2 regions of the Rhizobium sp. BK008 genome follow, and region 1 is predicted to be linked to the other one. Evidence: riboswitches for the same ligand, from Rfam matches in the RefSeq annotation. Region 1 holds a riboswitch; the other holds the start of a gene.
The links. A riboswitch is a leader RNA that binds a small molecule or an ion and turns the genes downstream of it on or off. The one in region 1 is predicted to bind glycine.
Positions count from the first base shown of each region.

Region 2: it holds a riboswitch for glycine, as region 1 does, so the genes downstream of both, gcvT (glycine cleavage system aminomethyltransferase GcvT) here and FHT69_RS31910 (D-amino acid dehydrogenase) in region 1, are expected to answer to the same signal.

Region 1 is NZ_JACIFK010000012.1:106,712-121,156, reverse strand. Features, by position in the region: gene FHT69_RS31935 (amidase) at 1-281, shown strand, start outside; gene FHT69_RS31930 (methyl-accepting chemotaxis protein) at 326-2,470, shown strand; gene FHT69_RS31925 (LuxR family transcriptional regulator) at 2,698-2,886, shown strand; gene FHT69_RS31920 (hypothetical protein) at 3,302-3,499, shown strand; gene FHT69_RS34420 (substrate-binding domain-containing protein) at 3,710-4,366, shown strand; gene FHT69_RS34415 (hypothetical protein) at 4,374-4,694, shown strand; gene FHT69_RS31910 (D-amino acid dehydrogenase) at 4,987-6,225, opposite strand; glycine riboswitch at 6,358-6,447, opposite strand; gene FHT69_RS31905 (heme-binding protein) at 6,607-7,116, opposite strand; gene FHT69_RS31900 (iron-containing alcohol dehydrogenase) at 7,187-8,341, opposite strand; gene FHT69_RS31895 (aldehyde dehydrogenase family protein) at 8,338-9,723, opposite strand; gene FHT69_RS31890 (glutamine synthetase family protein) at 9,796-11,166, opposite strand; gene FHT69_RS31885 (N-formylglutamate amidohydrolase) at 11,224-12,060, opposite strand; gene FHT69_RS31880 (amidase) at 12,419-13,888, shown strand; gene FHT69_RS31875 (ABC transporter substrate-binding protein) at 13,861-14,445, shown strand, end outside.
Region 2 is NZ_JACIFK010000001.1:1,338,629-1,353,073, forward strand. Features, by position in the region: gene FHT69_RS06450 (SDR family NAD(P)-dependent oxidoreductase) at 1-57, shown strand, start outside; gene FHT69_RS06455 (DUF982 domain-containing protein) at 201-446, opposite strand; gene gcvP (aminomethyl-transferring glycine dehydrogenase) at 578-3,442, opposite strand; gene gcvH (glycine cleavage system protein GcvH) at 3,442-3,804, opposite strand; gene gcvT (glycine cleavage system aminomethyltransferase GcvT) at 3,828-4,964, opposite strand; glycine riboswitch at 5,041-5,122, opposite strand; glycine riboswitch at 5,126-5,214, opposite strand; gene FHT69_RS06475 (hypothetical protein) at 5,373-5,753, shown strand; gene FHT69_RS06480 (copper chaperone PCu(A)C) at 5,826-6,851, shown strand; gene FHT69_RS06485 (hypothetical protein) at 6,930-7,196, opposite strand; gene crcB (fluoride efflux transporter CrcB) at 7,318-7,695, shown strand; gene FHT69_RS06495 (RluA family pseudouridine synthase) at 7,790-8,782, shown strand; gene FHT69_RS06500 (HAD-IA family hydrolase) at 8,779-9,432, shown strand; gene FHT69_RS06505 (ATP12 family chaperone protein) at 9,442-10,227, shown strand; gene FHT69_RS06510 (hypothetical protein) at 10,295-10,753, shown strand; gene FHT69_RS06515 (acyl-CoA carboxylase subunit beta) at 10,801-12,333, shown strand; gene FHT69_RS06520 (DoxX family protein) at 12,472-12,864, shown strand; gene FHT69_RS06525 (DMT family transporter) at 12,907-13,221, opposite strand; gene FHT69_RS06530 (YaiI/YqxD family protein) at 13,398-13,865, opposite strand; gene FHT69_RS06535 (GNAT family N-acetyltransferase) at 13,876-14,349, opposite strand; gene FHT69_RS06540 (S-(hydroxymethyl)glutathione dehydrogenase/class III alcohol dehydrogenase) at 14,349-14,445, opposite strand, start outside.

The sequences.
Region 1 (14,445 bases):
ACATTCTTGACGACGTCGATCTCATTTTGACGCCCACATTATCGGTCCTGCATCCGCGCAAGGACGCGGCCAAATTGTGCGTGTCAGGTGAGGAACTCGATTTCACGCTCGCATTGGTCCGCCAGACCTGCCTGTTCAATCATACAGGTCACCCAGCCCTGACAATGCCGATGAAGAAGCAATCTGCGATGCCGCCGCCGAGCCTGCAGATCGTCGGTCGCCGCGGATACGAAGCCACCATGCTCGATTTTGCGACGTCGCTCGAACAACGCCTGATCTAGCGGTTCCAAAAGGCGCGAGCCAATACTTTTGTTAGGAAAAGAATATGGCCTTTGGCAATCTCTTGGAAAAAGGTCGAATTCAGACCAAAATCGTCCTGATTGTCATGCCGCTGCTCCTGGGCATGATTTCGCTCGCCGTCGTCAATGCCGTCGCGGGATCCATGTTGAACGATCGTCTGCACGGGACGAATGCCGGTATCGTCACGCTCGGTGGCTATAAGCAGACCTATGAAAAAATGGCGGGATTTCTCGAAAAATCCGATCATGTCAATCGCGATGCGGTGAAGCGGTTGCTTGGAGAACAAATTCTCCAGCTCGAAAAGAACATGATGCTCGCCTCTCTGCCGCAAGAGATGGCCGATCTGCGTGAAGCCAGAACCATCACCATCTTCATGCAGGCCAAGATTTACCAGCTTTGGGTGTTGCAGCTTGGTGAAGAAAGTGCGCGTCGCACGATTATCGACGGATTGAGGACGCTCCTCCAAATCAGGGCCAATATGTTGGGCCAGGTTACGATGATCGGCGAGACAAGTCCCACCGATGTGAAGAAAACCGCTCAACTGAGCCAGAAAATGGAGGGCGCACTTCTCGAATTACGTCTATCAGCCGCTGACTTTCTTGCGCAGCCAGATGACGCAAGTTTGCAGAAGTTCCAAGGCAGAATCAAAGGTGCGGGCTTTTACCTTTCGCAGTACCGGCCATTGTCGGCTTTGAGGCCCGGCATCACTGGACTTGTGACGCAGTCGAGTGTGCTGATGCGGGATTTCGACCATCAGGCAAGCGCTCTGGTCAGGGTCGCTGAAGACAGGCGTCGGTCCTATGGAGCCATCGCTGCGGACATAAATAAGGCCTGGGAAAGCATCGTTCGTTTTGCAGACCAGCAACGGGAAGGTGCCGCAGCCGTTCAGGCACAAGCGCAGACACTGTCGATCGTTGCGTCGATCACCGCTCTTCTCGTCGGTATGGCGGCAGGAATCCTGCTCATCTTTGCGCTCAAGACCCCAATCCAGGCGCTGACGCAACTGATGATGAAGCTCGCGGGTGGGGACTTATCGATCGACGTCACCGGGGCACATAGAAAAGATGAGATCGGCGAAATGGCCCGAGCCCTGAAAATCTTCCGGGAAAACGCTCAGAAGAAGCTCGCAGCGGAGCACGAGGCCGGCGAGGCGCGCACGCTTGCGGCCGAACAGCAGCGGACAATCCAGGCAGAAAAACAAGAGGATGCAGAGACGACACGGTATGCCGTGCAGGCGCTCGCGCTCGGCCTGCGCAAGGTCGCGGAAGGCGATCTCGCAGTCCGCTTGCAGCAACCGTTCAAGCAGGAACTGGATCAACTCCGGCTTGATTTCAACCTGTCGATGGAAAGACTTGGCGCGACCTTGAAGGAGGCCAATGATAAAGCCACGCTCATAAGCCAGGATATGCTGGATTTGCAGACCGATACCAATGACCTTGCGAAGCGCACGGAACAGCAGGCTGCGTCGGTAGAAGAGACATCAGCCGCGCTCAACGAAATCGTGACGGTCGCAATCAATGGAAGCCAGTTGGCCGCAGATGTATCTCAAGCTGCACAGCGCGCAAACGAACAGATCCAAAAGTCCGGAGAGGTTGTCGTCCAGGCTGTTGATGCCATGAACCAAATCGAAAAATCATCCCTGAAAATTTCGACGATCGCTGACATGATTGAGGGCATCGCGTTTCAGACAAACCTTCTTGCTTTGAATGCTGGTGTGGAAGCGGCGCGGGCTGGTGAAAGCGGAAAAGGCTTTGCAGTTGTCGCGCACGAGGTCCGCGAGTTAGCTCAAAAGGCCGGGTCGTCGGTGCTGGAAATCCGCAATCTCGTCTCGGAGTCAAGAAGAAACGTCGTCCATGGTGCGGAACTCGTTAAGGCGGCGCAGGAGCGGCTCAATGAAATTATGGGAAGCGTGTCCTCGATCGCCATGAATATTGATTCAATCGCAGAGGGTGCGAACGCCCAGAATGCGAGTATTCAGGAAACCAATGCCGCGGTTGGATTGATCGACAAAATTACACAGCAAAATGGCATAATGGTCGAAGCGACAAACCACATCGTGAAATCCGTCGCCGTAGAAGCAGAAGATCTTCGCAAGCTTCTTTACCAATTCCGTCTGCGTGACGAGGAAAGTCCCACGATTACTGAGCGATTGAGCTGTGCGGTTGCGTAGTCAAAATTGGCCTCGACCATCGCCACACTCGTTCGATGTGGCGCGACGACAAAGGAACTTTCCCGTTATTGGGCGGAGGCAGGACAGCCGGCTATTTGCGCGTGGTGCCGCTATCGTTTGCAAGATCCTTTATTGGCCATCTTTTGCTGAGCTTGCGGATATGAGTTCCATAATGAAGCTTAATGGTTGCTGCGGATATAACATAACACGCAATTGGAGATTTTGTCATGGAAACGCGGATGCTTTCGCCACTCGGAATGATGTGCCTGCGATGGGTTTCTCAATGCAGGACCATCGCCGAAATCGCTTTGCTTGAAGGAACCACCGCAAATAAGATCGAGAAGAGCCTGGAGACCGCACTTCTCACATTGGAGGCAAAAGCGGCAACGGAGGCGCTGGCAAAGGTACGCCAGTGAAGCGCTGCAACCTTTATCGTGGGATGTGCGCAGCGACCCGGGGCAACCTTTCCGATTTGCCGCATTTTTGCTGAGATGACCGCAGCGCCCTTGCGCTGGCGAATTTAAGATTACTCCAAGGCGGCGAAAGATCTCGCTCGTTCGAATTGCCGGCGCAAGATTCACCACTCACGCGGATGCCAGCACCCGACTTCATTTGGCCCGTCGCTAGCGCCGACTGCGGACCCATCCCTGTTTTAGTCCTCCCCAAAGTTCGGAGCTTGCAACCCGCCAACGTCGAGACGCGGCGCTGACAGAGCTCAAAACAGGGTTAATCTAATATTCATTCTCTATGAATAACTATTTCAATAAGACGTTTTGAGGGCACATTTTTGCCCGGCTGCGTTTTGGTCGGCGGAAGAAGGAAAGCTCAGTCATGGCCGAAATCGTTCATTTCCCCAGGGAGCGGAGGGTTGGTGCGCATGTCAGCCCATCCGATGGAAGCCCGGAGTCAGAAGCTGACCGGTATCTCCGCGCCGGCGAGATCTTGGTCAATCTCTTGCAGCAGGCCGAACGGACCCAAGCGGCAATTCTGGCCTATCAGACAGAGACCGCAACGAAGAAAACTGAATAGCCAAAATCCCTCGACAGGGCATCGCAAGAAGCCTTCTCAGCAATTTCGGCAATCCTGAATCACCTTATGCGGCGCCCGCCGTCTGACCATTACCTAATCACGGGACACAGAAAGCGCATATTCACCATCCGAAGCCACATATTGCGGTGTTTGTTCTGCTCGACGGTATTATTTCTCGGTCATGTCGCGTACGCCGAAGACGTCGACTTGATGTCCGGTGTCGTTGCCCGCCCTGGCGACGAGCAAACTGTTCCGGCCGATCAATTCAAGAAGGCGAGCCCCTGGAAAATCGGCATGAGCCATTTTGGCGTGAATGCCAATACCTGGGCAACGCAGATGGCGGCGGAAGCGCAGGCGGTCGTGAAAGCCGACCCACGTATCTCGCAATTCGTGCTTCTTGACGCCAATCTTAGCCAGGCCAAACAGATCTCCGATATCGAGGAACTGATCGCACAGAAGGTCGATGCCATCATCGTGACCCCGGTGTCGCCCACTTCCGCCGATGCCGGTATTGAAAAGGCCGTCGCCGCCGGAATTCCGGTGATCGTGCACACCGGCCTAACCGAGACCGACAAGTTCACGGTCGACATCCAGGGTGGCGGGGAGAATTTCGGGAAGGTCTCGGGCGACTTCCTGGCGAAAGAACTGGGTGGAAAAGGCAATATCTGGGTCTTGCGTGGTCTTCCGACCCGCCCGGAAGACATCAATCGGTATAAGGGTTTGCTCGAGGCGATAAAGGGAACGATATCAAGATCGTCGCCGAAGACGCCGGTCTTTGGAGTTACGACTACGGCCACAAGGTTTGTGAGACATTCTATCTCGAAAATCCGGCGGTTGACGGCATCTGGTCATCTGGAGCCGACATGAGCCGGGCATGCATCGATGTGTTCCAAAAGTACGGCGCCAAAATTCGCCGATCACTGGTGAAGCGAATAACGGCTTTCTCAAGCAATGGATCGATAGCGGGGTCGATGCTGTCGCGACCGAGTACGGTCCCGAGCAAGGAGCCGCCGCTGTACGCGCCGCTGTTGCCCTCCTTGAGGGCAAGGCACTCCATAAGCGCTACGTCTATGAACCTGACGGCTGGGACATCGCGAAGGCGAAAGCGAACTTTCGCGATGATCTCAACGAGAAATTCTGGATGCCCAGCAGCCTGACGGAATCCGAGCGCAAGACCCTTTGCGGCAAGCCATGACGGCTTCGCCTGTTTGTGGACAATCGTTCCGTCGCAGCGCTGCCCCGGATCGTCTGTCCGCGATGCCATCATTCCACGTTGGGCTGCTGTGTCCCCGCTCGCCCTAAATCCGAGGAGCCGCCTCCCATGACTTCCGCAGCCACCAAACCGGTTCTGATGCCCATCTGCATCCAGAACATGCCGAGCAGCCTCTACGATAGGGCCGAGGATCTCGAGGTGAAAGACAATCACCCTTGGCCCATGCATCTTGCGGACGCTCGGAAAGGTCGCCACCCACCTCTCCTATTCGATGTCATGCGACTTTTGTCTTATGTTTCAGGATCATTTCGGCTACCAACTCCGCGGTGGCCGCTGAAAGCGTCCAACCAAGGTGGCCATGACCGGTATTATAAAACACCCCCGGCCTGCTTCCTGACCTGACCCTCGGCATCATGTTCGGCATCATTGGACGCAGACCCGCCCACGGAACGACGCGTGACGTCGCAACTTTGGGAAACAGCGTTCTCACCCATTCGGTCAATGGATTGATGCGGTCCTGCCGGATATCACGGTTCACGCCATTGAATTCTGCTGTTCCTGCCACGCGGAACCGATCGACCCCGAGACGGCTCGTGACGATCTTTGCGCGATCGTCGAGCAGGCTCGTCCAGGGCGCGCCGCTCTGGCTCTCGCGATCATCGAGATGGACGGTGATCGAATATCCCTTTACCGGGTAGACGTTGATGCGGTCACCGAGCATATCGGCAAAACGCCGGCTAGCGACACCAGCACATATCACCAGTGAATCTGCGTCAATGATGCTTTGCTTCCCGTCCTCCGAACCCGTCGGTTTCCAGATGACCTTCACGCCGCCTTGCGAAACGAGCCGATCGACATTTGCATCAAACACGAATTTCACACCGCGTTTGACGCAGGCTGCCGCAAGGCCTCGGGTGAATTTGTGAATGTCGCCTGTCGAGTCCGAGGGCGTAAAGAACCCCCCGAAAAAATCCCCCACCAACGCAGGTTCAATCGTCCGGATCTCACTGGCCGTCACCGGTTTGCGATCGAGCCCGGCTTGGACCAACATCGCATTTACCTGTGAGGCGTGATCGAAGCTGGCTTTGTCGTAGTAGACGTGCAGAATTCCGCGCTTCTCGAGGTCGAACTCAATCTCTTCTTCGTCGGCGATCTCGAACATATGTTTGCGAGCCGCAATCGCCAATCGGGTTGTCTCTATCGTATTTGATCGGTAGTTGCCAATGTTGCCAAGAAACTCCCCCATCCATGAATATTTGTGCCAACTGGGCGTCGGGTTGAGGAGCAAAGGAGCATCGCTCTTCAGCATCCACTTGATGCCTTTGGCAACCGTAGACCAGTGATTCCAGACTTCAGCGTTGCTCGCGGACAGTTGCCCCCCGTTCGCGAAGGAGGTTTCCATCGCGGGGTAGCGATGCCGATCGATGACAGTGACATCAAATCCGCGGCGGGACAGGGCATAAGCGGTGGTGACGCCGGTAATTCCAGCGCCCAAAACGACGATGTGGGGCACGTATTCTCTCCAACATTGGTTCGGGAACGTTTGCCAGTCCCATAGCCCCCATCTGTCTTTTTACCTGAGAGCTTCTCCCTCTCCTGAGGGTCCCCTTCGGTGGACACACGCCGTGCCTCTCTCCAGATTGTAATCGAGCCTGCAGTCTTCTTTACCTGAGAGTTTCCTGGGGGGTTGCTCCTTCGGCGTGGCGCAACGCGCCATCTCTCCTGCACGACCGTAGTATCTTGCCACCGAAGCTTGCGAGGAAGCTTGCCTGCCGCAAAGATCTCGTCTTGCGGAAACCAACGTCGCCAACCCTCGCCATTCGTCCCGCGAAATCAGGTGATGGTACCGGTTTGCGTCTGTCGGTTATTCACCGCAGCATCGGTGGAATGTGAGTCACTTGTGGCATTTTAGGAGGTGTTCGATGCCGGCTTGCGCACACTCAGTATCCTGGGCCGGGGTTCCTGAGCTAAGTCCGATGGCACCGACAACCTCGCCGTCCACAATGACTGGCAGACCGCCTGCAACTACCATCAATCGACCACCGATTGCCGAGTTGATCCCATAGGCCGGTGAACCTGGCTGGCTGGCAGTTCCGTAGCTTTCAGTCGTGCGCTTGGCGCCAGCAGCCGTGTAGGCTTTGTCTTGAGCGATGATCGCACTTGTTATCTTGCCACCATCCATGCGTTCGAAAGCGATCAGTTGCCCGGACTCATCAGTGACCGCAATGCACATCGGGACGCCGATATCCTTTGCTCTGATAGCGGCGCCTTCGATGAGCAGTTTGGCATCCGCAAGCGCCAGCCGCTTAATTGTCAACATGCCTTGGAAATCCTCAGTTTTTCCGTCCGCCTGGTCCAGGAGCGCCGTATCGCCCTGCCCTGGTAGGACTGTCAGGAAAGTCATTGTTCGAACTTAAAAAAGGGCCCGGAAAAGACCTGTTTTTTCCGGGCCAGTTGGGGAAGCCGTATCTGGTTCAGAAGCAGTCCTTGAACAGCGCCTTGGTATTTTCGAGGGTCATCACAACAGGGTTGCCGCCGGCGCTCGGATCTTCGATTGCCATGGCCGACAATTCGTCGATGCGGTCTGCGGCGATTCCCATTGCTGTCAGAGTTTCCGGTACGCCGAGGTCGGAGCGAAGCTTCAGCACATAGTCGTAGAAGCCGTCGAAACCGCCGGAAATGCCGAGATAGGCGGCAGCCCGGCCGATCTTCTCCTCGATCGCGGCGCGGTTGAAGCGCAGCACCGCCGGCATGACAACCGCATTGGTCATGCCGTGATGGGTGTTGTAGACCGCGCCGATCGGATGCGACAGCGCATGAATGGCGCCGAGCCCTTTCTGGAAAGCGACCGCGCCCATGGCGGCGGCTGCCATCATGTTGGCGCGGGCTTCGAGATCGGTGCCTTCCTTATAGGCGCGCGGCAGGAACTCCTTGACAAGCCGCATGCCTTCCAGCGCGATGCCGGCCGACATCGGATGATAGAAGGGCGAGGAATAGGCCTCCAGGCAATGGGCGAAGGCATCCATGCCGGTGCCGGCCGTGATGATCTTCGGCATGCCGACCGTCAGCTCCGGATCGGAAATCACAACGCCGGGCAAGAACTTCGGATGGAAGATGATCTTCTTCACATGCGTTTCGGAATTGGTGATGACGCTGGCGCGGCCGACTTCCGAGCCGGTGCCGGCCGTCGTCGGCACGGCGACGATCGGCGCGATGCCTTCGAGGCTCGCCCGCGTCCACCAGTCGCCGATATCCTCGAAATCCCACACCGGCCGCGTCTGGCCGACCATGAAGGCGACGCACTTGCCGAGATCGAGGCCCGAGCCGCCGCCGAAGGCGACGACGCCGTCATGACCGCCGTCTCGGAACGCCCTGACACCGGCATCGAGGTTCTTCTCGTTCGGGTTCGGATCGACCTCGGCGAAGATCGCCCGGCCAAGACCGGCGTCCTCCAGAATGTCGAGCGCATTCTTGGTGATCGCCATCGATGCGAGGCCGCGATCGGTGACGAGCAGCGGCTTTTTCATGCCGAGGCTCTTGCAGGCGTCGGGCAACTCCTTGATGCGGCCCCGGCCGAGCTTGACCGATGTCGGATAGCTCCAGTTTGCGGTGATGTTGCTGCTGCTCATGCTGTGACTTTCTTCAGGTGGTAGGATTTCGGACGCGTCAGATTCTGGAAGCCGATGATCGACAGCGAGCCGCCGCGGCCGGTCTCCTTGACGCCGGTCCAGCAGAGCGCCGGATCGAGATAGTCCGCGCGGTTCATGAAGACGGTGCCGGTTTCGATCTCGCGGCCGAGCCGCGCTGCCCGTTCGGCATCCCTCGTCCAGAGCGAGGCGGTCAGCCCGTAGCGGCTGTCGTTCATCAGGGCAAGCGCTTCCTCGTCGTTCTTCACCTTCATGATGCCGACCGCCGGACCGAACGTCTCTTCACGCATGAAGGCCAAGGAATGGTCGACATCAACGAGGATCTGCGGCGCGAGATAGGCGCCGCCGTCATCCTGCGGAAAGAGCTTCGGGTCGACAAGCGCCTTGGCGCCCTTGGAGACCGCATCGGCGATCTGCTCGCGCACCACCTTGGCGAAACGCTTGTTGGCCATTGGGCCGAGCGAAGTCTCGGGATCGAGCGGATTGCCGAGCTTGTAGTTCGACACCCAGGCGACCGACTTCTCGACAAAGGCGTCATAGAGGGATTCGTGCACATAGACGCGCTCGATGCCGCAGCAGCACTGGCCGGAATTATAGGTCGCGCCGTCCATCAGCGTATCGACGGCCGCCTCGAGATCGGCGTCCTCCATTACGTAACCCGGATCCTTGCCGCCGAGTTCAAGACCGAGGCCGGTGAAGGTGCCGGCGGCGGCACGCTCCATCGAACGCCCGCCTTCGACCGATCCGGTGAAGTTGACGAAATTGAAGCTGCCGGCGGCAATCAGCGCCGAGGTCGTTTCGTGATCGAGGAACACGTTCTGGAATACATCCTCCGGCACGCCGGCCTCGACGAAGGCCTGTACCAGCCGCTCGCCGACCAGCAGCGTCTGCGAGGCGTGTTTCAGCACCACCGTATTGCCGGCCATCAGCGCCGGCGCGATCGTGTTTATCGCCGTCATATAGGGATAGTTCCAGGGCGCGACGACGAAGACGACGCCATGTGGTTCGCGCTCGATGCGACGTTCGAACCGCTCGCTCTCCTCTACGACAAGAGGCCCCAGCGCATCGGCCGCGATCGAGGCGACATAGTTGGAGCGCTCGTTGAAGCCCTTATACTCGCCGCCATAGCGGATCGGACGGCCCATCTGCCAGGCGATCTCGGGCACGACGACGTCGGACATCTCGTTGAGACGCGCGACACCCTTCAGCACCATCTGAATGCGGTCTTCGAGCGAACGCTTCGCCCAGGCCTTCTGTGCCTTGCGCGCCCGCGCCACGGCTTCCTTCGCAGCCTGGAGCGGCAGCGGCGGACGCTCCGCGTAAACCGATCCGTCGACCGGCGATATGCATTGGATCATTGGCATGATCAGGTTCCCAGTTGTGAATTTTGATTCGGATTTGAATGACTCTCGTCAGGAGCGACGGTCGCTGTTGGGCTAAGCCCTCTCGAAACCGCGAGCCACCTCCCAGTCGGTGATGCGCCGATCGTATTCTTCCTGCTCCCATTCCGCCGCACGCGTGTAGTGGTCAATAACGTCGTCTCCGAACGCGCTGCGCAGCATCTTCGAGTTTGACATGGACTTGGCAGCGTCGCGCAGGGTCTTCGGAATTTCACGAATGTCCTTGCCGCTATAGGCATCGCCGACGAAGGGGGCTTCGAGCTCTAGGTTGTTCTCGATCCCATCGATACCGGCTGCAATCAGTGCTGCCATGCCAAGATACGGGTTAATGTCAGATCCGCCGACGCGGCACTCGATACGAATGCCTTTGCTGCCCTCGCCGCACAGTCTGTAGCCAGCCGTCCGGTTATCCTTAGACCAAATCGCCTTGGTTGGGGCGAACGTACCGGCGACGAAGCGTTTGTAGGAATTGATGTAAGGTGCCAGGAAATAGGTAGTTTCACTGGCGTGTGCGAGGAGCCCGGCCACATAATTGCGCATCAGCTCAGACATGCCAAACTTGGCCGATTTTTCGAAGAACTTCGGCTCTTTGCCGTCCAGGCTCCAGAGCGACTGGTGGATGTGCGATGAGGAGCCAGCGGAATTACCGTTCCATTTCGCAAGGAAGGTGACAGACTTGCCGCGCTGCCAGGCGATTTCCTTGCATGCGTTCTTGATAATCACATGCCGGTCGGCCATCACAAGCGCATCGGCATAGCGGACATTGATCTCTTCCTGGCCGGGCGACGCCTCGCCCTTGGAATTCTCCACCGGGATTCCGGCGCCCTGTAGGCCGTTCCGCAATGCCCTCATCACCTCCTCTTCCTTGGTCGTCTGGAAGATGTGATAGTCCTCATTATAGCTTCCGGCTGGACGAAGATCGCGGTAGCCGGCCGCCTGCGCGCTTTCGAATGTCTGGTCGAAAAGATAGAACTCCAGTTCGGTCGCCATAAAAGGTTTGAGGCCCATAGCCTCAAGACGCTTGACCTGCTTCTTAAGGACGGCGCGCGGCGAGTGCGGCACCTCTTCGTGGGTATTGTGGTCGAGGACGTCGCAGAGCACCAGAGCGGTGCCCTCGAGCCAGGGCACCTTGCGCAAAGTCGAAAGGTCAGGCTTCATCGTATAGTCGCCATAACCGGATGCCCAACTCGTGGATTTAAAGCCGGGCACGGTTTCCATTTCGAGGTCCGTCGCGAGCAGGTAATTGCAGCTGTGCGTTTCTTCGTAGGCACCGTCCAGGAAGAATTGGGCGTGAAAGCGCTTGCCCATGAGGCGTCCCTGCATGTCGACGAGACAGGTGAGAACGGTATCGATACGGCCTTCGGCCACATCCTGTTTTAGATCGTCAAATGTATATGTTGAGCTCATGAAGATGCCTCAGAATGGAAAGCGGAGTTGCCTGCCGCGATTTGGACGGTTTTCGAGTCAGGCCTTGATCGCCGCCTCGGCGGCAATCAAGGCAGAAGCCAGAATGGCTTCGTTCTCGCGCTCTGGACGAACAGCGTTAACGGCAGCTTCGATCAGTGACGAGAGGTATGCCGCGACTTGTGGCAGGCGTTGGCTATCTGTGAGAAGATCGTTGCGGACCTCGATCATAACGTTCGGTAAGCCTCGCGCGATCGCATGCTCCACAAGCGTGTGAGTGACGCCATCCACAGGGCTGTATGGTTGGTTCCGCAGGATCAGGAATTCTTGATGACGAGACTGCGCCTCTGACAGCATTGCGTCTGCCAGACGGCTGTCGCTGTCGTGCAAGATACCGATTTCGACATCGCGCTTCTTGCCGAAATAGACCGGCGTATAGCTGTGGACGGTGACCAGAACCGAATGTCGCCCTGCAGCCGCCCGTGAGGAAAGTAGCGAGGAAAGGCCGTCTCGGAAGGGCAAGTAGATTTCGTCCACACGCGCTTGGCGCTCAGTTGGCGCGATGTTCTTGTTGCCAGGGACGTCGTAGATTTCGCTCTTCTCTATCATTGCGGAGGGGGCTTCCGGCGGGCGATTGCAGTCATACACAAGGCGCGAAAATCGCTGGACATAGAGGCAAGCATCGAGCGAAGCGGATAGGCACCGCGAAAGCTCCAACGCGCCAGGGTCCCAAGCGATATGACTTTCGAGCGCCGCTGCATCCAGACCGAGATCGCCGAGCTTGGCAGGGATGGCTCTCGATGCATGCTCGCAGATAATAACGATATCCCCCGACCCAGCGGCGTTTTCGATCGCAACTGGTGACTCCGCCGGGCTCAGAAGTTGATATTCCTGCATGAATCCCTCCGTTGATTTCCACATCATATCAACAAAAACAATAAACGCAACACAAAGTCAACATAACCAACGTTGTCTAATTTCTAAGTGACGCCTGAAGCTAGGCGCGGTCAAAAGTTCGTACTGTGGAGTTTGGCGGAATTGCTAATTGCTAGGAAAATGCCTGCATGTAATGCCTTTTTGCGCGGTATTATCTCTTCCTAGATGTATTTATCCGTCGCGTGTACCGGTGCTTGCCCTTCCCGACTTCTCGGGGTGGGCTATCGATCTTCATCTCGTGAAACACAAAATACCCTCGCTGACGTGTTGACAAACGCAATAAATCAACATAAATCCACATTCTAAGGAGATCACAATCGTGGATTTTTCAGTTCTTTCGCTCAGCTCAGCAATCGCTTCCGGCAAGCTCACGTCCGAAGCGCTCGTTAAGGAATGCCTGGCGCGCATCGCGCGGCTGAACCCCATCGTAAATGCCTTCAGTCAGGTGTTTGAAGAACAGGCTCTTGACGAGGCGCGAGCCTGCGATCGCGAAGCAGCCGAAGGTCGGTTCCGCGGCCCTCTCCACGGTATCCCGATGGGCGTCAAGGATCTCTTCTTTGTCGAAGGGCAGCTCTGCCAGCGCGGATCTCATGCCTATAAGGATTTCGCTCCCAAGGCGACGGCGCCGATCGTCCAGCGGATGATTGACGCCGGATCTATTATCATCGGCAAGACGACGACCACCGAAATGGGGTGGTCCGGTTCCGGCTTTTCCGAATTCTATGGTCCGACACGCAATCCCTGGGACCCTAAGCTCACCAGTGGTGGTTCGAGCTCCGGTTCGGGTGCTGCGCTCGCGGCTCGGATGGTTCCCTTCACATTGGGGTCCGACGGTGGTGGTTCCGTGCGCATCCCGGCGGCATTCTGCGGTGTGTTCGCCATGAAAGGCTCGCTGGGGCGCGTTCCGGCATGGCCCTGGAGCGCGACGGAGATGTTGTCCCACGCTGGCCCGATGAGCGTCTCGGCAAAGGATAGCGCTTTCTTGTTCAACATCGCCAAGGGGCCCGATCCGCGAGACCATCAGGCGCTGCCGGACGACGAAGCCGATTACACCGAAACGCGATCGACAAAGTCGCTGCGGATTGGTTTTGCTCCAAGCCTCTTTGGGTTCAAAGTCGCGCCGGAAATCGATCGGGTCGTGCGCGAAGCAGTCGATACCCTCACGCAGGCACTCACAATCGATGTTCGTTCGGTTTCCCCGGACTGGGAAGATCCGATCCGGATCTTCGAGACCCTTTGGGTTGCCGGCCGGGGCGTCGCCTATGGCTCCCAGTCCGACCTGTCCGATTTCGGCAGCGGTTTCCGCGCCCTTGTCGAAGCTTCGGCGGGCTACAATCTCAATGATTATCTTTCGGCCGCGAAAGCGCGCGCGGAATTTGCTGGTCGCGTACACGCACTCTTCGAAGACATCGACCTGCTCCTCTTGCCAACTATCCCGGTCGAGCCGTTTTCGGCGGATCGGGAGGCGCCCGAAGGGTTCCAGTCGCCCTCGGAGGTCCTCGCGTGGACGGGCTGGACGCCCTTCACATATCCGTTCAATCTTTCCGGCAATCCGGCGGCATCGATGCCTTGCGGCCTGACTGCCAACGGGCTGCCCGTTGGCCTGCAGGTCGTCGGCCGCCGTCACGCCGATGCACTTGTCATGGCGTTCTGCCAGCAAGCCGAAGACCATCTTTTCAAAAACAACAATCCTCCGCTTGTCGTTGCTGGCGACAAGATGGGGTGGGGAACGCCCAGCAAATCAACTGTGGAGATGTCGTCATGGAGTTCAATAGAAGATCACTCTTAAAGAGTTCGGCGCTTGCGGGCATCGCGCTCGGCATGCCTGTTCTCAATACCAAGTTCCTGGTCAACCCGGCCAATGCCGCGGAAAACAAGGTTCTTAAATTTCTCTCGGCCGAAACTCTGACCGGCAATTGGGACCCCTCGTCTCATACGACGCTGGCGCAGATCAACCTTGAAAGCTTTGTGTTCGGCTATCTGACCCGCGCACCGATGACGCCGGAAAAACCTGACGAGTTCGTCATGGAACTGGCGACCGAGATGAAGCTGATCGACGAGCACACGCTCGAATTCAAGCTGCGCGAAGGCGTCACGTTTCACGACGGCAAGCCGTTCAGCGCCGAAGACGTCAAGGCGACGTTCGAATATGCCAGTCGCCCGGACCGGCCGGCTGCCTGGTATCCCGGTCCATGTGAAGTCGAAGTCGTCAGCGATTACGTCGCGCGCGTCAAAACCGACAAGGCCGGCTACCCCGCAAGCCTTTTCTGGTTCCTTTCCTCGTTTCTGCCGATCATGTCGGCAAAGGACGTTGCCGACCCCAAGACGCTCTCTGCCCGGCCGAAC
Region 2 (14,445 bases), on a different contig from region 1:
GCGACGGCCAAGGCATTGTGGGCCAAGAGCGAGGACATGGTCGGCGAGCGCTTCTAAGCGGCAAACCGCACATTTTGGTACTGACGGAGAGCAGGGGAACCGGGAACGGGTGCCCCTGCCGAGGTATTGAAGCTGGATCGGCTGCAAACCGGTCCGCTTCTCTTACGTTGAACCTACGCGGGGCGTCGTGTCTCCGCCGTTCAGGTCTTGATATCGAGGCCAGCTTCGACCGCGGCGGCGATGAATGCTTTGCGTGCGTCCTCGCCGGTGCGCTTGCCCTTGATGACGTCGGCGCAGATCAGCAGCGCCTGGTCGAGTGCGGCACCGTCCTCGGTCGGCCAATCCTCGATCATCGCCCAGGAGGCGGCCTGGGTGGTATCGATGCTCGTGTATTTGCCGGACTCTTCGAGGGCGACGAGCACAGGTTTCGACCATGGCGCCTGCATTCTTGCTTCGCTTTGATCCTGGGGCATGGAATGACCTTCCTTCGCACATTTCTATCAGAATGAGGAAAGCCCCTCCCATGATGGAAGGGGCTTGGATTGCTCGGCTTTCGCTACGGCGTCAGGTGTGACCGTTATTCGGCTGCCTCTGCGTAGCTTTCCACCGGCGGGCAGGTGCAGATCAGGTTGCGGTCGCCATAGACGTTGTCGACGCGGTTGACCGGGGACCAATATTTGTCGACGCGGAAGGCGCCGGGCGGGAAGCAGGCCTGTTCCCGGCTGTAGGGACGGTCCCATTCGCCGACGAGGTCTTCGACCGTGTGCGGGGCGTTCTTCAGCGGGTTGTTGGTCTTGTCCATGCGGCCATCCTCGATGGCGCGGGCTTCCTCGCGGATCGCCAGCATCGCCTCGCAGAAACGGTCGAGCTCGGCCTTGGTCTCGCTTTCCGTCGGCTCGATCATCAGCGTGCCGGCGACCGGCCAGCTCATGGTCGGCGCGTGGAAGCCGCAGTCGATCAGGCGCTTGGCGACATCGTCGACGGTGACGCCTGAGCTATCGACCAGCGGGCGTGTGTCGATGATGCATTCATGCGCGACCCGGCCGGTCTTCGACTTGTAGAGCACGTCATAGGCGCCCTTCAGCCGGGTGGCGATATAGTTGGCGTTGAGGATCGCCACCTTGGTCGCCTGGGTCAGGCCTTCGCCGCCCATCATCAGGCAATAGCTCCAGGAGATCGGCAGGATCGAGGCGGAGCCGAAGGCGGCGGCCGAGACCGCGCCCGAGCGGCCGTCGGTTTCGGGATGGCCGGGCAGGTAGGGGGCCAGATGCGCCTTGACTCCGATCGGGCCCATGCCGGGTCCGCCGCCGCCATGCGGAATGCAGAAGGTCTTGTGCAGGTTCAGGTGGCTGACGTCGGAGCCGATGTCACCGGGGCGGGACAGGCCGACCATGGCGTTCATGTTGGCGCCGTCGAGATAGACCTGGCCGCCATGCTCATGCACCAGATCGCAGATTTCCCTGACGGTTTCCTCGAAGACGCCGTGCGTCGAGGGATAGGTGATCATGCAGCAGGAGAGATTTGCCGCATGCTGCTCAGCCTTGGCGCGGAAATCGTCGAGATCGATATCGCCATTCTCGCGCACCTTGACGACGACCACCTTCATGCCGACCATCTGGGCCGAGGCCGGGTTGGTGCCATGCGCCGAGGTCGGGATCAGGCAGACGTCACGATGGCCGTCGCCATTGGCGATATGATAGTTGCGGATCGTCAGCAGGCCGGCATATTCGCCCTGCGCGCCGGAATTCGGCTGCATCGAGAAGGCGTCGTAGCCGGTGACGGCGCAGAGCTTTTCGATCAGGTCGTCGATCATCTCGCGGTAACCGAGCGCCTGGTCGGCCGGCACAAAAGGATGGATATCGGAAAATTCCGGCCAGGTGATCGGCAGCATTTCCGCCGTCGCATTGAGCTTCATCGTGCAGGAGCCGAGCGGGATCATCGAGCGGTCGAGCGCCAGATCCCGGTCGGAGAGCCGGCGGATGTAACGCGTCATCTCGCTTTCGGCGCGGTTCATGTGGAAGATCGGATGGGTGAGGTAGTCGCTGGTCCGAAGCAGGCCCTTCGGCAAGCGGTAGGAAGGCTCGAAATCGGCGATAGTGAAATTGCCGCCGAAGGCGCGCCACACGGCTTCGAGCGTGGCAGGGCGGGTGCGCTCGTCGAGGCTCATGCCGATCCGGGTTTCGCCGACCTTGCGCAGATTGACGCCTTCGGCAACGGCGGCGCGCAGGATGAGGCCCTGCATATGGCCGACGTCGACGGTGATCGTGTCGAAGAAGGTGTCGGGTTCCACCTTATAGCCGAGCTTTTCCAGGCCCTTGGCCATCAGCACGGCTTTCTGGTGCACCTGCTGGGCGATCGCCTTGATGCCCTTCGGGCCGTGGAAGACGGCATACATCGAGGCCATGACGGCGAGCAGCACCTGGGCGGTGCAGATATTCGACGTCGCCTTCTCGCGGCGGATATGCTGCTCGCGGGTCTGCAGCGACAGGCGATAGGCACGATTGCCGCGGGCATCGACGGAGACGCCGACGAGACGGCCGGGCATGGAGCGCTTGATGGCATCCTTGACCGACATATAGGCTGCATGCGGGCCGCCGTAGCCGACCGGGACGCCGAAGCGCTGCGAGGAACCGATGGCGATATCGGCGCCCATTTCGCCGGGCGACTTCAGCAGCGTCAGCGCCAGGATATCGGCGGCGACGATAGCGATGGCGCCGGTCTGGTGCAGGCGGGCGATCAGGCCGGTAAAATCATGCACGTGACCATGCGTGCCGGGATACTGGAAGATCGCCCCGAAGACATCGACGGGGTCGAGATCGGTGAAGGGATTGCCGACGATGACGCTCCAGCCGAGCGGCTCGGCGCGGGTGCGGATGAGGGCGATGGTCTGCGGATGGCAGTCTGCATCGACGAAGAAGGCTTTTGCCTTCGACTTGGCGACGCGCTCGGCGATCGCCATGCCTTCGGCGGCGGCGGTCGCCTCGTCGAGCAGCGAGGCGTTGGCGACGTCGAGGCCGGTCAAGTCGCAGATCATCGTCTGGTAGTTGAGCAGCGCTTCCAGGCGGCCCTGGCTGATCTCCGGCTGGTAAGGCGTATAGGCCGTATACCAGGCCGGGTTTTCCAGGATGTTGCGCTGGATGACGGGCGGCGTGATCGTACCGTAGTAACCCTGGCCGATCAGCGAGACCAGCACCTTGTTCTTGTTGGCGGTCTCGCGCAACTTGTCGAGCGCCTCACGCTCGGTCATCGGCGCGCCCCAGACGAGCGGCGCCTTCTGGCGGATCGAGGGCGGCAGTGTCGCGTCGATCAGGCCGTCGAGGCTGTTATAGCCGATCACCTTCAGCATGTCGGTCATCTCAGCCGGCGAGGGGCCGATATGGCGGCGATTGGCGAAATCGTAGGGCTGATAGTCGGTAAACTGGAATTCCGTCGGCGTCGTCATTACGCAGTGAGCTCCTTGTAGGCCGCCTCATCGAGCAGGCCATCGGCGTCCGCAGGATTTGCAAGCTTCAGCTTGAAGAACCAGCCGGCTCCCTGAGGATCGGAATTGACCAGCGACGGATCGGCAACGATGGCCGGATTGACCTCGGTGATCTCACCATCAAGCGGACAATAGACGTCGGAAGCAGCCTTGACGGATTCAACGGTCGCGGCATTGCCGTTCTTGGAGAAGGTCGCGCCGACTTCCGGCAGTTCGACGAAAACCAGGTCGCCGAGCTGATCGACGGCATAGTTGGTGATGCCGACCGTCGCAACGCCGCCTTCGATCTTCAGCCATTCGTGTTCTTCGGTAAATTTCAGCATTGTTCGTCCTCTCTGGAAAAGGTTTAGCGTTTGTAGGTCGGTGTGACGAAGGGCAGGGCGCTGACGGTGATCGGCAGATATTTGCCGCGCACCTCGGCGTAGACGAGTGTGCCCGCCGCAGCATGAGAGATCGGCACGTAGCCCATGGCGACGGGGCCCTCGACGCTGGGGCCGAAGCCGCCCGAGGTGACTTCGCCGATTTCGACCTTGCCCTCGGCATCGGCATAGAGCTTGGCATGGCCGCGCACCGGGGCCTTGCCTTCCGGCTTCAGGCCGACGCGGCGCCGCGCGGCGCCGTTTTCGAGTTCGGAAAGGATGCGGCCGGAGCCGGGGAAGCCGCCGGCGCGTGCACCACCGCCGCGCCTTGCCTTCTGCATGGCCCATTCCAGCGCCGCCTCGACCGGTGAGGTGGTCGTGTCGATATCATTGCCGTAGAGGCAGAGGCCGGCTTCCAGCCGCAGCGAATCGCGGGCACCAAGCCCGATTGCCTGGACGTCGGGATGTTCGAGCAACCGCATGGTGACATCCTCGGCCTTGTCTGATGGGATCGAGATTTCAAAGCCGTCCTCGCCGCTATAGCCGGAGCGCGAGACAAGACAGGAAACGTCGTGCAGGCGGCAGTGGCGCACATCCATGAATTTCATCGCCGCGACGTCGGCCCAGAGCTCGGCGAGAACCTCGACGGCACGCGGTCCCTGCAGCGCGATCAGAGCACGATTGAGAAGGGTGATATCGCATTGGTCGCCGATATGGGTCTGCAGATGGGCGAGGTCGGCTTCCTTGCACGACGCGTTGACGACGACGAAAAGATGATCGTCGAGATGGGTGATCATCAGGTCGTCGAGAATGCAGCCGGTGTCGTCGGTGAAGAAGCCATAGCGCTGACGGCCTTCGGCAAGGCCCAGTATGTCAACCGGTACCAGGCTTTCGAGCGCCAGCGCGGCATCTTCGTAGCTGCCCGATTTCGCCTTCACGATCACCTGGCCCATATGGGAGACGTCGAAGAGGCCGGCTTCGGTGCGGGTATGAAGATGTTCCTTCATGACACCTGCAGGATATTGCACCGGCATGTCATAGCCAGCGAACGGCACCATGCGGGCGCCGAGCGAAAGATGCAGGGCATGCAGCGGGGTTTTCTTCAGGGCAGCAGTATCGTCCAAAAGACGCCTCCGGGGTTTGCGCCTTCTCAGGAAGGCGCGGGCTCAAATCTGAAGGCGCGGTTGCGCACTTCTCTCCTGAGCCCCCTCTGTCCTGAGTGCCTGAGATTGTTATCCCTTCGGCGAGCGTTTCGAGAACGCTTCTCTCCAGAGTTCCGTCTGCCCCTTGCTGGTCCTTTTGCCTGAGAGTTTCCGGGGCGGTTGCTCCTTCGGCACCGGTGGCGAAAGCACCGGATTCTCCCAACAAGGTTGGCGCAATTATCCGGCGGGTGCAGCGCTTGGCAAGGGGCAAATGTCGTGACCGGGCAAATTTTTGTCGTCTTATTCCAACCAAGCCCTAATCTGCGGCAAATCTGCTTTTGCATTCGGCGGGGAAACCGGCTATCGCGACATGCTGTTGAAGGGGATCTCATGCGGCAGACCGGACTGAAAGCGACGCTCTTCCTGCGCATGCTTTGCGCATTGAGCTTGGTTTTGCTCGGCCTTGCCCATCAGGCGCCGCAGGCTGCCGCCGCCGAGGGCTACGATGCCGCGGCCTATGTGCTGCCCGACGGCACCTTCGCTTCGCTCTGCGTCACCATAAAGGACGCCGACGGCAAGACCCTTACCTTCAAACCGAATTGTGAAGCTTGCCGGCTGTCGGCCTCGGTCATCCTGCCGACGCCGGATGCGGGCTCCTGGCTCGAGCGCAAGCTCGGCTCGCTGATCAACGCGCCGGTCGAAATCTCTGTCGTTGTCGGCGCAGGCGCCGTCAGCCGGGCGAATTCCCGCGCGCCCCCCATCCTCGCCTGATCTGTTATCGTAACCATGATCAGTAATGCCGGCCCACTTGAGAGAAGTCCGCGGCCGGCGAGGAGATATCCGATGAAAACTTTCAAAAAAATTGGCAAGACATTCGGGCTTGCCGCCATTCTTTCCGCCACCGCTTTTGCCGGCGCCGAGGCGCATGTGACCTTCCTCGACAAGCAGGCAAAGCAGGACAGCACCATTCTCGCCACATTGCAGCTGCCGCACGGCTGCGACGGCAAGGCGACCACGGAAGTGCGGGTCAAGCTGCCGGAAGGTTTCGTCTTCGCCAAGCCGCAGCCGAAGGCCGGCTGGGAGGTCGAGGTGATCAAGGGCGATTATCAGAAGACCTACGACAATCACGGCGACAAGGTGAAATCAGGCGCGATCGAGATCCGCTGGAAGAACGGCAATCTCTCCGACGATTTCTATGACACCTTCGTGATCCAAGGTAAGGTTTCGGGCGTCGAAGCCGGCACCTCGCTCGCCTTTCCGGTGACGCAGATGTGTGGCGATACCGTCGCGGCCTGGGATCAGGTGGCGAAGGAGGGCGACGACGCGCATGGGCTGAAAAGCCCGGCGCCGCTCCTGAAGGTCGTCGCCGGCGAAGGTCACGGCCACGATCATGACGACATGGCCGGCATGGACATGACCGGTAAAACCAGCATGGACATGTCCGGTATGGCGGGCTTGGGTGCTGCGGCGCCCGCCGGCGAAACGGTCAAGGCCGGCGATCTCGAAATCTCCGGCGGCTTCGCCAAGGCGATGCTGCCCGGCCAGCCGGTCGGCGGCGGTTTCTTTACGGTGAAGAACAACGGCCAGACGGATGATCGACTGGTGTCGGTGAGCTCGCCTGCATCAGGCGAGGTTCAGATCCACGAGATGGAGACCAAGGACAATGTCATGCGGATGCGCCAGCTGAAGGACGGCATCGCCATCGCTGCCGGCGAGACGGTCAAGCTCGAGCCCGGCAACCTGCATCTGATGTTCCAGAAGGTGAAGACGCCGTTCAAGCAGGGCGACACGGTGCCGGTGACGCTGACCTTCGAAAAGGCCGGCAAGGTCGATCTGGTGTTGCAGGTATTGTCGGCCCAGGGCAAGTAAGGACCACGATTGTGAAGACAGAAAAGCCCGCGGTTGCGATTGCAGCCGCGGGCTTTTCGTTCGGGGAAGGCGGATGCCTCAGAAATCTTCGTAGGATCGCAGCGCCTGTTTCAGGCCTGCCTGCGGTTGGCGATTGCCTTTGGCCATCAGGTCGAGCGCCACCTCCGTCGACTGGATGATGCTGGAAGGCTCGTCGACCTCGTCGGTGCTATCGGCCTTCAACTGCCGGTCGGCAAGGCGCCGTGCATCGCGCGCCGCCGTGCTCGTCGCGACACGCTGCGGGATGCGCAGCGATTCGAAGGCAACGGCGGCGGTGTTGGCCGATATCGACAGCAACTGGGTCATGCCATCACCGTATCGGCATGATCTTGGCGCCATCATAAGAAAATCATTGGCATTTTACAAAATGGTAAGAATTCATAGGGGTTCGGTTAGAATCACTTTCGCAACGCGGTAAATCCGGCTCATGATCCAGGCTCTTCTCGTCGCCGTCGGCGGCGCCATCGGTTCCCTCCTCAGATATTATGTCGGCCAGTGGGCGCTGAGACTCATGGGGCCAGGCTTTCCCTGGGGCACGCTCGCCGTCAATGTCGTCGGCTGCTTCGTCATCGGCGTCTTCGCCGAGCTGATCGCGCGGAAGTTCAACGCCTCGGTGGAACTGCGCCTGTTGCTGATCACCGGCTTCCTTGGCGGCTTCACCACCTTCTCCGCTTTCTCGCTGGATGCGATCTCATTGTTCGAGCGTGGCGAGGCCGTGGCCGGCGGCATCTATATCGTTGCGAGCGTCGGGCTTTCGATGGCAGCCGTCATCGCGGGTCTTGCCGTCATGCGCGCTTTGGCCTGATTTCTTTTCCGGTTTCCGTTTTGCGTGAAAATGCTCTAAAGGCTGCGGCAAGAACGCCGGCTCGGCCCGCGCAGCAATTTCCGAAAGATTTTTCATGGCTGGCATAGAACATATCAAGGTTGAACCCGACGAAGCCGGCATGCGGCTCGATCGCTGGTTCAAGGTGCACTTTCCAGGGCTCGGCTTCGGCCCGCTGCAGAAGCTCCTGCGCTCCGGCCAGGTGCGCGTCGATGGCGGGCGTGTCAAATCGGATGCACGCGTGCAGCCCGGCCAGACGGTGCGCGTGCCGCCGCTCGATGTCGATGCGAAGCTGAAATCCGGACCGATCGCCGGCAAGGATCTCAAGCATTCGACCGATTTCGAACTGCTGTCGCGCATGGTGCTGCACGAGGACGACAAGGTGATCGTGCTCAACAAGCCGCCCGGTCTTGCTGTGCAGGGCGGCTCCGGCGTTGCCAGGCACATCGACCAGATGCTCGAAGCCTGGACCAGCCCAAAGGGCGAGAAGCCGCGGCTCGTTCATCGCCTCGACCGCGACACGTCAGGGGTTCTCGTCATCGCCCGTACGCGTGGCGCCGCGCAGAAGCTGACGGCCGCCTTCCGCGAGCGCGACACCAAGAAGACCTATTGGTCGCTGGTCAAGGGCGTGCCGCGCAAGCATGAGGACAAGATCTCGACCTGGCTGGTCAAGGAGCCGACTGCCGACGGCGACCGCATGCGGATCGCCAAACACGGCGAAGACGGGGCGGACCATGCCGTCTCCTTCTACCGTGTGCTCGAAACCGCCGCCCAGAACCTCGCCTGGCTGGAGATGGAGCCCTATACCGGCCGGACCCATCAGTTGCGCGTCCATGCCCTGCATATCGGCCACCCGATCATCGGCGATCCGAAATATTTCGACGACGATCCGAATTGGGATTTTCCGGGCGGCGTCCAGAAGAAGCTGCATCTGCACGCGCGTCACATCGACATTCCGCACCCGTCCGGCGGGCGGCTGCGCGTCAGCGCGCCGCTGCCGCCGCACATGGTCCAGACCTGGAACCTTCTCGGCTTCGATCTCTCCAGTGCCGAAAGGGACGACGAATGAAACTGGCGCTTTTCGATTGTGATGGCACGCTGGTCGATAGCGCCGGTCTGATCCACGAAACCATGCGCCGGACCTTCGATAAGTTCGGCAAACCGGAACCGCGATTTGACGACACCAAGGCGATCATCGGCCTGTCCCTCGATATTGCGATCGCCCGTATGCAGGGCAGGCCGCATGTGGAACAGGAAGACATCGACATGACGGCGCATTACAAATCGCTGTTCTCGATCGTGCGTCAGGATCTTGATTACAAGGAGCCGCTGTTTCCCGGCATTCGCGAGATGATCGATGCGATCAGCGGACGGGACGACCTGCTGATCGGCGCGGTGACCGGCAAATCCAGGCGCGGGCTGAAGCTGGTGATGGAGACGCATGGCTTCGATGAGCATTTCATCGTCGCACGGACCGCTGACGATTGCCCCTCCAAGCCGCATCCGGCCATGGTGACGGAATGCTGCGATGAAACCGGCATGAATGCTGCCGACACCATTGTCATCGGCGATGCCGTTTACGATATGCAGATGGCAAAGGCTGCCGGCGCCAAGGCGATCGGTGTTGCCTGGGGCTATGCCAGCGTGGATGAGCTGATCGCCAACGGCGCTGATGCCATCGCCTACCATCCGAACGAGATATTGCGTCATTTTTCCTGAGGTGAGCCCATGCGCGATCTGCTGAACGACCTTTCCGAAGGCCTGAGCCATCCCGATCCCATCCGCCGCGCGCAGATCCAGATGAAGAAGCCGCTGCCGAAGCGTTTCTATACCGACGTCTCCGTTGCCGAGCACGAGGGCGGTTTTGCGATCACGCTCGACGGCAAGATGGTGCGCACGCCGGCGCGGCAGGTTCTGGCCGTTCCGACAGAGGTGCTGGCGCGGCTTGTCGCGGCCGAATGGCAGGCGCAGGGCGAGGAAATCAATCCGGTGAGCATGCCGGTGACACGGCTCGTCAACACCGCGCTCGACGGCGTTACCGCCAATGCGCAGGCGATTTTCGAGGATATCCTGCGTTTTTCCTCCAGCGACCTGCTCTGCTATCGCGCCGATGGGCCGGAATTGCTGGTCGAACGGCAGGCGGAGCGCTGGGACCCCGTCATCGACTGGGCGGCAAACGATCTCGGCGCTCGCTTCATCCTTGTCGAAGGGGTGATGCCGCAGGAGCAGCCGCGCGAGGCGACCGCCGCCTTCGCCGTCACGCTCGCCAGATATGACAGCGCGATGGCGCTTGCAGCACTCCACACGGTCACCACGCTCACAGGTTCGGCGATCCTGGCGCTCGCCTTCGCCGAGGGCCGGGTGACGATGGAGGAGGCCTGGTCGCTTGCCCATCTCGACGAGGACTGGACGATCGAGCATTGGGGCAGCGACGAGGAAGCTGAGGAGCGGCGGGCCAAGCGCTTTGCCGAGTTCAAGGCGGCGACGGATGTTTTTTTCGCCCTAAGCGCCTGAAACATATTGCCTTCCCAGGCATTATGGCGAAATCTGCGACTCCAACGGGGTGGTGCGGGATTTTGCAATGAATTGGCTGAGGTCGTGTTTTTGCCGGGCCGCACTCGTCTGTATCGCGCTCACGGCCTGCGTCAGTCTCTCGGGCACGAAGCCGGAGACGCCGGTCTATGATGTGCGCAGCGCCGTCGTTCTCTCCGGCCCGAACATGCCGGCCGAGCTGCTTTCCGGCATCAACGACCGCGTCAACGCCGCGATCAACGCCACGGTGCGCAACACGGTGCTGCCGCGGGTGGTGCTGACGATCCGGGTGGTGTCCGTCGAAAAGGGCCTCGGCTTTCAGAAGGACCGCAACGTCGCCAAGATCAGCATCGACGCCGCCTCGGTCGAGGACGGCTCGGTCATCGCCGTCAGCGCCTTCGACGTGACCAGCATCGCTGCCGATCCCAAGCTTGCCGACGAGATCCTGGCCGAGGACGTTGCAGCAAGGATACGCTCGGTTTTCTCGCTCAGCGGCCGCAGCCGCTAGGACAAATCTACCGCCGGATTGCCGCCCGCAGCGGCGAGGGAGATCGCATGAAGGAAATTCTCGAAGAGCTGGAACGGCGCCGCGACATCGCCCGTCTCGGCGGTGGCAAAGCCCGCATCGACGCCCAGCACAAGCGTGGCAAACTGACGGCGCGCGAGCGCATCGACCTTTTCCTCGACGAGGGCTCCTTCGAGGAGTTCGACATGTTCGTCGAACATCGCTCCACCGATTTCGGCATGGACAAGAGCCGTGTTGCCGGCGACGGCGTCGTCACCGGCTGGGGGACGGTCAACGGCCGCACGGTGTTCGTCTTCGCCAAGGACTTCACCGTCTTCGGCGGTTCGCTGTCGGAAGCGCATGCCGAGAAGATCATGAAGGTACAGGACATGGCGCTGAAGAACCGCGCGCCGATCGTCGGCATCTATGATGCGGGCGGCGCCCGTATCCAGGAGGGCGTGGCGGCCCTCGGCGGTTATGCCGAGGTGTTCCAGCGCAATGTGCTGGCTTCCGGCGTCATCCCGCAGATCTCCGTCATCATGGGGCCTTGCGCCGGCGGCGACGTCTATTCGCCTGCGATGACCGATTTCATCTTCATGGTGCGCGATACCTCCTACATGTTCGTCACCGGTCCGGATGTGGTGAAAACCGTGACCAACGAGACAGTGACAGCCGAAGAACTCGGCGGCGCCGTCGTCCATACGGTGCGCTCGTCGATTGCCGACGGCGCCTATGACAATGATGTCGAAACGCTGTTGCAGGTGCGCCGGCTGATCGATTTCCTGCCGCTGTCGAATACCGCGCCGCTGCCGGAGATCGAATGTTACCAGTCGGTGACAGAAGTCGACGCCTCTCTCGACACGCTGGTGCCGGCGAGCGCCAACAAGCCTTACGATATCAAGGAACTGATTCGGAAGGTGGCGGACGAGGGGGATTTCTTCGAGATCCAGGCGAGTTTTGCCGGCAACATCGTCTGCGGTTTCGGGCGCGTCGAAGGCTCCACCGTCGGCTTCGTCGCCAACCAGCCGATGGTGCTGGCCGGGGTGCTCGACAGCGACGCCTCGCGCAAGGCGGCCCGTTTCGTGCGCTTCTGCGACTGCTTCAATATTCCGATCGTCACGTTTGTCGACGTGCCGGGCTTCCTGCCGGGCACGGCGCAGGAATATGGCGGCCTCATCAAGCACGGCGCCAAGCTGCTCTTCGCTTACGCCGAGGCAACGGTGCCGAAGCTCACCGTCATCACCCGCAAAGCCTTCGGGGGTGCCTATGACGTGATGGCGTCGAAGCATCTGCGCGGCGACCTGAACTATGCCTGGCCAACGGCGCAGATCGCCGTGATGGGCGCCAAGGGCGCGGTCGAGATCATTTTCCGCAAGGATATCGCCGATCCCGAGAAGATCGCCGCACATACGAAAATGTACGAGGATCGGTTCCTCTCGCCCTTCGTCGCCGCCGAGCGCGGTTATGTCGACGAGGTGATCATGCCGCATTCGACCCGCAGGCGGCTGGCGCGCGGCCTTAAGATGCTGCGCAACAAGGATCTCGCCAATCCGTGGAAGAAACACGACAACATTCCGCTTTAACGTTTCCGCCGAATAAAGCTGCGCGATCGGGTGTTTACCCGCTGTCGAAAATGTGAACGGCCGTCAGTGATCCGTGTGTTCAATCGCTGACGAGGACGGGCTAACGCTCGGCTGTAATTGTTTTAATGGAGAGGTTTAATGTCAAGTTTCGAGCGTCTTTCTGCCTATCGCCCCTACGGGCTGGCCGCTCTCAGAATCATCACCGCACTGCTGTTCATCGAACACGGCACGATGAAGCTTTTCGGCTTCCCGGCGTCGCAGATGTCCGGCTCGCTGCCGCCGCTGATGCTTTTCGCGGCTCTTCTCGAGCTTATCGGCGGTATCCTCATTCTCATTGGCCTGCTGACGCGCCCTGTCGCTTTCCTGCTCGCCGGCGAAATGGCGGTCGCCTATTTCATGGCGCATGCGCCGAGCAGCTTCTTCCCGGCCGTCAATCAGGGCGACGCCGCGATCCTGTTCTGCTTCGTCTTCCTCTACCTGTTCTTCTCCGGTCCCGGCGCTCTTGCCGTCGACAACCGCAAGACAGTCTGAACCATAGCTGAGGGACGTCGCCGACGCCCCTCAGCCTCAATTTCAGGCAGTGAGCTTGAGGCCGGCGATACCGCCGACGATCAGCATGATGCAGGCAAGACGGGAGACAATTGCCTCATCGCCAAGCAGCCAGATGCCAAGCAGTACGGTGCCAACCGTGCCGATGCCGGTCCAGACCGCGTAGGCGGTGCCGATCGGCAGGTGCTTTACCGCCAGGCCGAGCAGCACGATGCTGATCACCATGGATATGACGGTCAGCGTCGTCGGCAGCGGCCGCGTGAAACCCTCGGTATATTTAAGACCGATCGCCCAGCCACATTCGAAAAGGCCGGCGAGAAAAAGCAGAAACCAAGCCATACGACTCTCCTTGTTCAAGAGCGAGGCCGTCCCCGCGACGGTTGCATCCCGAGGGATGCCGCAGTCGTCTGCGATGGGGCGTATATGCGTGAGGAGACGGCTTACTTCAAGGTAGGAATCGGCATGGCTGCCATGCCGCCCGTGTTGCTGACTTGTTTTGCTGGTTTGGGATGCGATCAGCCTTGGCCGCCAACTTGCGCGGAAAGGCTCTTGGCGCGGCGGCAGAGGCGGTCGAAGGTTTCGAGGAAGCGTGACCGGTCTTTCGGGCTGAAGGCGGCGTTATAGCCCTTGCTCTCGCCGGTTTCACGCAAATGCGCGCCGAGATCGCGCATGGCGCTTGCCATGCCGATATTGGTTTCGTCGAAGACGCGCCCGGTCGGGCCGCTGACGAAGGCGCCGGTCGCGACACAGCGCACGGCGAGCGGTACATCGGCAGTGACGACGACATCGCCCGCACCGGCGCGTTCGGCGATCCAGTTGTCGGCGGCGTCGAAGGCATTGGAGACGATGACGTTGTGGATCATCGGATCGCGCGAAGGGCGCAGGCCGGAATTGGCGACGAAGGTCACTTCGAGGCCGTGACGTTCGGCGACCTTGAGGATTTCCGGTTTCACCGGGCAGGCATCGGCGTCGACATAGATCATGGCTATATCCTCATGCCGGCTGAATGGCCGGCTGTCTGATCATATCGATATGGGGAATGCCGTCTTCCAGATATTCCTGCGATATCCCGACAAAGCCGAAGGATTCGTAGAAACGGCGCAGATGGGCCTGCGCCGACAAGGCGATCGGATTTGCCGGATAAAGCCGCTCACAGGCGGTGATCGCTTCGCGCATCAATGCATCGCCCAGCCGCTTGCCGCGATGGGCAGGCGAGACGACGACGCGGCCGATCTTTGATGGATCCCGCGGCTCATACGGTTTCAGGATTCGCGCCGCGCCCAGGAGCTCAGCGTCCTCCAGAAGGCGCAAATGCAGAGCATCGATATCCTTGCCGTCGAGTTCCGGATACGGGCAGTTCTGCTCGACGACAAAAACATCGACGCGCATTCTCATGAGCTCGAAGAGCTCCCGCGCGGGGAGCTCTTCGAGCTTCTTGAGATCGACCCTGTAGTTGGCTGCAGTCATCAGTACACGACCACGCCGCGGATGGACTTGCCCGTATGCATCAGCTCGAAGCCCTTGTTGATGTCTTCGAGCGGCATGGTGTGGGTGATCATCGGA